2 regions of the Arthrobacter sp. TmtSoilC77 genome follow, and region 1 is predicted to be linked to the other one. Evidence: predicted binding sites of a transcription regulator. Region 1 holds the regulator's gene; the other holds the start of a gene.
The links. The regulator HrcA, encoded in region 1, represses chaperone genes, less so after heat shock. The targets are predictions, from matches to a motif close to TTNGCACTCGNNNNNNNCGAGTGCNAA.

Region 1 (3,923 bases):
ACGGACAAACTTCCAGGGCCGGCCTCTGCCACCGTGCCTGTCAGGCGGGCTCCTGCGCCATCGGCAATGTCCACGGCCTCACCGACGGTGAGGCGCTTCACCGTCACGGCATGCCGGGCTTCCGCACCGTCGATGACGAACAACGCGCCCGGCTCAACACCGTCCAGGGTCCCGGCAGGCGTGAAGAAAACGGGGTTGCTCACCGCTACAGGTTACCGAGCTTGTCCCGCAGCTTGGCGAACATGCCGCCGCTGGCCACGAGTTTGCCTTCGCTGAACTGCTCGCCCCGCAACTTGGCAAGCTGCTGCAGAAGCTCTTCCTGTGCCGGATCCAGCTTGACCGGCGTCTCAACGTGCAGGTGCACCTTGAGATCGCCGCGACCGTAGCCCCTGAGGTGGGTAACGCCCAAACCGCGGAGCGTGATGACCTCGCCGGACTGGGTGCCGGCCTTGACGTCGATCTCCTGGGGCCCGTCAAAAGTTTCCAGGCTCAGTTCCGTACCCAAAGCAGCGGCCGTCATCGGAACGCTCAGTGTTGCGTGCAGATCGTCGCCTTCACGGATATAGGTGGAGTCACTGTTGACGCGGATCTCTACGTAGAGGTCGCCGGCAGGTCCGCCTGCCGGTCCTGCTTCGCCCTGGCCGGAGAGCTGGATCCGCGTACCCGTGGCAACACCGGCAGGTACCTTGATGGTGAGGGACCGGCGGCTACGGATGCGGCCCTGGCCGTTGCACTCATTGCAGGGATCCTTGATGACAGTACCGAAGCCTTCGCAGGAACCACAGGGGGCCGTGGTCATGACCTGGCCCAGGATGGATCGAACGGCCCTCTGGACCTGGCCACTGCCGCCACAAATGTCACAACGCTCCGGGTGGGTGCCCGGCCGGCAGCAGCTGCCATCACACGTGGGGCAAACCACTGCCGTATCAACTTCGAGCTTCTTGTTGACACCGAACACGGCGTCTTTGAGGTCGATGCGGACGCTGATGAGTGCATCCTGGCCCCGACGCACACGGGAGGCTGGTCCAGCGTGTCCGCCGCCACCGCCGAAGAAGGTGTCGAAGATGTCCTGGAAGGCAAAGCCTTGGCCTGAGTAGCCGCCGCCGAAGCCGTTGTCAGTGCCATTCTCGTTGCCGGTGGCATCGTAGACGCGACGCTTCTGGGGGTCGGACAGCACTTCGTAAGCATGCGTCACGGCTTTGAACTGCTCCGCGACATCCTCCCCGGGGTTGACGTCCGGGTGAAGCTTTCGCGCCAACTTGCGGTACGCCTTTTTGATCTCTTCCCCGGTGGCTTCCGGTGAGACTCCCAAAACGTCATAGTGGCTGCTCAAAGTCGGTATCTCTTCCTTGTTGTAAAGCGGTTCTTACCTCGGGGCTGGCGTCAGCCGCCGAGAATGCGGGAAAGGTAGCGGGCCACGGCGCGCACGGCAGCCATGGTGGTGGGATAGTCCATCCGGGTTGGTCCGAGGATTCCGACCTTGGCTCCGGAGCCGTACCCCGTTGCCACGACCGAGGCCTCGGCCAGGCCATCGTAAGGATTCTCGCGTCCGATGCTGACTGTCACGCCGCGGGGATCATCCCCCATATCGGACAACAACCGGAGCATGACAACTTGTTCCTCAAGAGCTTCCAGCACTGGCCCGATACTCAACGGGAAATCCACATTGGAGCGGGCAAGGTTGGCTGTTCCGGCCATGACGATGCGCTCTTCACGGCTGGTGTCGCTCAAAGCCTGGAGACCATGGGCAAGATGCTGCGCGAGTGCGCGAAGGTCCGGCGGGCACAGCGCCACGACGGATGGCAGCACCTGCGGCAGCAGCGCCAGCTGGGTTCCCGCGATACTGCCAAGGAAGCGGGAGCGCAGGGCCATCAGGGCCTCGTTGCTGACATCGGAGCCAGCCTCGATGACCTTCTGGCCAACGCTTCCTGTATCTGCGATGAGCACCACCAGCACCTGCTTGGGCGCCAGGAGGACAAATTCAACGTGACGGACAAGTGCGCGGTTGGAGTGCGGGTACTGTACGACGGCGACCTGGTTGGTCAGTTGCGACAGGAGCCTGACGGTGCGCTCAAGGATGTCATCGAGGTCGTCCGGCCCTTCCAGCAGCGAGTGGATGGCTCGACGCTCCGCGGCGGACAACGGCTTGACCTGCGAGATCCTGTCCACGAACAGCCGATAGCCCTTGTCCGTTGGGATCCGGCCGGCACTGGTGTGCGGCGCCGCGATCAGGCCCTCTTCTTCAAGTACGGCCATGTCGTTTCGGATGGTGGCGCTTGAAACGCCGAGATGGTGCCGCTCCACAAGTGCCTTGGATCCAACCGGCTCACGGGAATGCACATAATCCTCAACAATTGCGCGCAGTACTTCAAGCTTGCGTGGCTCACTCATTGCAACACCTCCTGACGACTGTCCCGGCCTGTGTAGGACCGATAGCTTTTCGGACCAATACTTAGCACTCAACATGCCCAAGTGCTAACAAGTCTAGTATGAGCCAGCACGTTGCTAGCATTGAAACCGCCCGCGGGAGTTATTCCCAGCACAACCAGCACAAAGGGGTATGAAGTCCTTGGCTTTCGATACGTGGGGCCCGCAGGATCTGTCCGCTCCTGCCAAACGCCAGCTCCCCGAGGTAGCCGTCCAGCGCGGGATGGTCCTTGAAGACGTCCAGTCCGGCTGGGTGGGCGAAGTCACCCGCGTGGAGAAATCGGGGGGAATGCACATCGTCTCCCTTGAGGACCGGCGTGGTAAAACCAAGTCCTTCCAGCTCGGATTCGGTTTCCTGCTTGAAGGACAGGCCATCCGCCTCATGCCGCCGGCGGCAAAGGCTCCTGGTTCATCTCTGCAGCCGGGTCGAACGGCATCCGGGTCCGTCAGGGTCCTGGGCCAGCGTGCCCAGGTGGCCAAGGCGAGCCGTATTTGGGTGGAAGGCAAGCACGACGCCGAACTGGTGGAGAAAGTCTGGGGCGATGATCTCCGCATTGAGGGCATCGTCGTAGAGCCGCTGCACGGCGTGGACGACCTCAAGTCAGCGATCGCAGAGTTCTCCCCTGGGCCCGGCCGCAGGCTTGGGATCCTGGTAGACCATCTGGTAGCGGGCTCAAAGGAATCACGCATCGCCGCAGAAGCCATGACGGTGCCCGGAGCCACCGGAAACGTGCTGATCGTCGGCCATCCGTACGTAGACGTCTGGCAAGCGATCCGGCCAAAAGTGTTGGGTATTGAGCGGTGGCCGGACGTTCCACGAGGCACTGACTGGAAGACCGGAATATTGACCGCTTTCGGCTGGCCGCACGAAACCGCCGAAGACATTGGACTCGGCTGGCAGCGCCTGCTTGGTGCGGTCCGCACCTACGCCGATCTGGAAGCCTCGCTGCTGGGAAGGGTGGAGGAAGTCATCGATTTCCTCACCACTGCCTGACGGTCTTGTCCTGAATTTACGTTTCCTGAACGCACTTTTCCCGGGGACGTAACGGGGCGTTGGTCCCGGGATGACCCGGAACCCAGTATTCTGGGACAGCAACACTGCAGCATCTTTACAGCAAAGGGAAGACACCGTGGCAGAGAACGCTCCTGAAGAACCGGGCAGCGCCGCAGGCCAGCCCCAGTACCATGGCGCGCCCGCAAACGCACTCCCACTGACGGCAAGCGAAGACCGCCAGTGGGCCACCCTTGCGCACTTCGGGGGAATTCTGGGATGCCTGCCCTCCCTCCTGATCTATCTGATCTTCCGTGATCGCGGGCCGTTTACGGCGCAGGAATCCAAGGAAGCCCTGAACTTCACGCTCCCTCCGACCATCGCGGCAGTCCTGGCGAATATCCTTGTTCTGCTTCCAGTGGTGGGCAATATCTTTGCAGTCATCGCCACGGGCATCTGGGTAGCACTTACTTGCTTCTCAGTCTCGGCTGGTATTCGTGTCAAC
Region 2 (3,923 bases), 1.6 Mb from region 1:
CTGCCAGACCGCACAGACACTGAAAGCGTGCTAGCGCCCAACTCAGTAGCAGCAGATGCCGTTTTGAACGCTGAAAAGGGCATCTGCTGCTACCTGCTTGGGCGCCGACGCAAACGACGGCGGCCCCCACCAAATGGTGAGGACCGCCGTCGTTTGCTCTAAAGCGTGACGCTACAGCTTAGGAGGCTTAGAAGCCGCCCATGCCGCCCATGTCGTCGCCACCGGCAGCCGGAGCGTTCTTCTCAGGCTTGTCGGCAACTACAGCCTCGGTGGTCAGGAACAGACCAGCGATGGAAGCAGCGTTCTGGAGAGCCGAGCGGGTGACCTTTACGGGGTCGTTGACGCCAGCAGCCAGCAGGTCTTCGTAGACACCCGTGGCAGCGTTCAGGCCGTGGCCGGAAGGCAGGCCGCGAACCTTGTCTGCAACAACGCCCGGCTCGAGGCCGGCGTTGAAGGCGATCTGCTTCAGCGGAGCATCGATGGCAACCTTGACGATGTTGGCACCGGTTGCTTCGTCACCCTGGAGGGTGAGGTTGGCGAATGCCTTGGCGCCAGCCTGGATGAGGGCAACGCCACCACCGGCAACGATGCCTTCTTCAACAGCAGCCTTGGCGTTGCGGACAGCGTCCTCAATGCGGTGCTTGCGTTCCTTGAGCTCAACCTCGGTTGCGGCACCGGCCTTGATGACTGCAACGCCGCCGGCCAGCTTGGCCAGGCGTTCCTGCAGCTTCTCGCGGTCGTAGTCGGAATCGGAGTTCTCGATCTCGGCGCGGATCTGGGCAACACGGCCTGCGATCTGGTCGGCGTCGCCGGCACCTTCAACGATGGTGGTCTCGTCCTTGGTAACGACAACCTTGCGGGCGGTACCGAGGAGATCGAGTCCAGCGTTCTCCAGCTTGAGGCCAACCTCTTCCGAGATGACCTGGCCACCGGTGAGGATGGCGATGTCGGCGAGCTGTGCCTTGCGGCGGTCACCGAAGCCCGGAGCCTTGACGGCAACAGACTTGAAGGTGCCACGAATCTTGTTGACGATCAGGGTGGCCAGGGCCTCGCCCTCGATGTCTTCAGCGATGATCAGCAGCGGCTTGTTGGACTGCATGACCTTCTCCAGGACCGTGACAAGTTCCTTCACGTTGGAGATCTTGGAGTTCACGATCAGGATGTACGGGTCTTCGAGGACCGTTTCCTGGCGCTCAGCGTCGGTGACGAAGTAAGCGGAGATGTAACCCTTGTCGAAGCGCATGCCTTCGGTGAGTTCGAGCTCCAGGCCGAAGGTGTTGGACTCTTCGACCGTGATGACGCCTTCCTTGCCCACCTTGTCCAGGGCCTCGGCAATGAGGCTGCCGATTTCCGGGTCGCCGGCGGAGATGGAAGCCGTAGCTGCGATCTCTTCCTTGGTCTCGATCTCCTTGGCGGAGGCGAGCAGCTCGGTGATGACGGCCTCGACGGCCTTCTCGATGCCGCGCTTCAGGGACAGGGGGTCGGCGCCGGCGGCAACGTTGCGCAGGCCTTCCTTGACCAGTGCCTGGGCGAGAACCGTAGCGGTGGTGGTACCGTCGCCAGCGACGTCATCCGTCTTCTTGGCAACTTCCTTGACCAGCTCAGCACCGATCTTCTCGTAAGGATCGTCCAGCTCGATCTCCTTGGCGATGGAAACACCATCGTTGGTGATCGTGGGGGCGCCCCACTTCTTTTCGAGGACGACGTTGCGTCCACGCGGGCCGAGGGTGACCTTGACGGCGTCGGCGAGGATGTTCAGGCCCCGCTCGAGGCCGCGGCGTGCCTCTTCATCAAATGCAATGATCTTGGCCATAACGGCGGTAGTCCTTTCGGGACAGTCGTTAAGAAGGAACCTGTCAGATAGGGTGCCCGCGACGGACGGTCCTTTGCTTGCGGCCTCTGTATGCCCCGCGCTCCGGACCTCACCCCACCAAGGTGTTTCTTGATCCTCCTGACGTTCCGGGAGCCATCTACTGCCGGCGTAAACCGGGCCGCAGTTAGCAGTCGAAGCGTAGGAGTGCTAAATCAATAATTAGCACTCGACCGGGGAGAGTGCAAGCAGAAGCGCCACTTTGCGCTATAAACAAAGGGGTTTCAGCCGTTAGCTGACGCGACGGCCGAGGGGACTATGCAACGCGGACACTTTCGGCCTGCGGACCCTTCTGACCTTCGCCTAATTCGAACTCCACCCGCTGGCCTTCCTCAAGAGCGCGGAAGCCTTCCATCTGAATCGCGGACCAGTGCACGAAGACGTCGTCGCCGGAGTCATCCACAGTGATGAATCCATACCCTTTTTCGGCATTGAACCATTTGACGGTTCCCAAAGCCATGATGCCCACACTTTCACAGTAGCCAAGACCGGTTGCCGGGATCTCCGGACCGGAATCAATCCACTGTAACCACAGTCACTCGCCGCGCGCTGCTGCGGAGGGGTCCACCATGACTTTTGTTATTGAGGCTTAACCGAGTTGCCACTTTCGAGGCTGGAACCCCGGGAAAATGCTCGAAGATCGGCGGAACTACTGGTAGCCAGGTCCCACAACAACAACCAGCGGCTGCTGGATTTCAGGAGATTCAACAACGGCGGAAATACCCAGGAGCTTGCCCAGCGCTTCTGCGTTCGCCTTCTGGCCGGGAACGTTGTAGAAGACCACGGAAGACTGTTGCGGCAGGCCTCCCCAGTTCCCCACAGTTCCCAGCGTCCAGCCATCGCCTTGGACCAGCCCTGCGACGCGGCTCGCAAGCCCGGCCGTCGCCGTGCCGTTGTAGACGGCAACTGCAACGGTTTTGTCCACCGGTGCAGCAGAAGGAGTTGCCGAGGCTTCGCCGGAAGGTGTGGTGCCCGGGCTCGGCTCACCGGAAGCGATGGGCGCGTTGCTTGATTCGGTAGGTGCAGCCGAAGGGGAAGTTTCACTCTGCTGGGGCGCCGGCGTCGAAACGCTTGCGGACGCACCGGGGGCAACCAGGCCAAGCCGCGGAAGTATAAGGAAAGCGACGAGTCCCAGCACCAGTGCGACGGCTCCGACGGTCAAGACCGGCCACAAATTGGGGCGGGCTGTCTCTTGGGCGTCACGGTGAACACCCTGCCGGGAGCTGTTCTGTGGGACCCGGTCGAATTCATCCTTGGCAAATTTGGTCATGGTGAAGCCTTGTCCTTGCTGGTTGCTGCTGACTATCAGCCGGGCGATTTACGCGTCGGACCCCAGGCGGCGCGCTGTCCGCGCACGTTGGCGCGACGTACGTAGTCTACGCAATCTCTTCACAAGCATGGGATCGTGGGCCAACGCATCTTCGGTATCGATAAGTGCGTTCAGGATCTGGTAGTAGTGGGTGGCGGAGAGATTGAAGAGCTCACGGATCGCCTGTTCCTTGGCGCCGGCGTACTTCCACCATTGCCGCTCCAAGGCCAACATTTGCTGATCACGGTCACTTAAAGGTGAGTCGCTGCGGGTCTCTGCCGCCAGGTCTTCAAGTGCCAAACCGGTAGACTGCGGCGCCATTGGTTCCGGTGCTGGTTCTGCCACGGCACACTCCTTGACGCTGGTTGGGGGAAAATGTCCTACACCCATGTTACGGGCGAATAACAACGCTGTCATTCGCACCGCCGATGCCATGGAGGGGACAATGACAGGGTGACTGGCGAGGATGCACTGTTTGACCTGGAACCTGCCGGCGTTGCCGATCCGGGCTTCGACGAGCTTGTTGACCGACCCCTGGAAGAGCTGATGGCCGCGGATTGGGCGGACGCCTTGCGACCCGTGGAAGGCCAACTCCGTGAAGCTTTGGCCTTTGTTGCGGGTCAGGTTGCCCAAGGGATCCAGGTCCTACCCCCGGCTACCAACCTGCTCCGGGCTTTCTGCCGACCACTGGCCGACGTCAAAGTACTCATCCTTGGCCAGGACCCGTACCCAACCCCGGGACAC

Region 2: groL (chaperonin GroEL) is a predicted target of HrcA. The motif match lies at 2,033-2,059, and genes of this name have one in related genera.

What each region holds. Positions count from the first base shown of each region.
Region 1 covers NZ_AP046050.1:2,686,647-2,690,569, forward strand. Annotated here, with positions in the region: gene AC6I99_RS12335 (16S rRNA (uracil(1498)-N(3))-methyltransferase) at 1-203, opposite strand, end outside; gene dnaJ (molecular chaperone DnaJ) at 206-1,333, opposite strand; gene hrcA (heat-inducible transcriptional repressor HrcA) at 1,384-2,391, opposite strand; gene AC6I99_RS12350 (DUF3097 domain-containing protein) at 2,570-3,421, shown strand; gene AC6I99_RS12355 (DUF4870 domain-containing protein) at 3,558-3,923, shown strand, end outside.
Region 2 covers NZ_AP046050.1:1,070,674-1,074,596, reverse strand. Annotated here, with positions in the region: gene groL (chaperonin GroEL) at 188-1,813, opposite strand; gene AC6I99_RS05060 (cold-shock protein) at 2,127-2,330, opposite strand; gene AC6I99_RS05055 (LytR C-terminal domain-containing protein) at 2,520-3,140, opposite strand; gene AC6I99_RS05050 (DUF3263 domain-containing protein) at 3,189-3,524, opposite strand; gene AC6I99_RS05045 (uracil-DNA glycosylase) at 3,633-3,923, shown strand, end outside.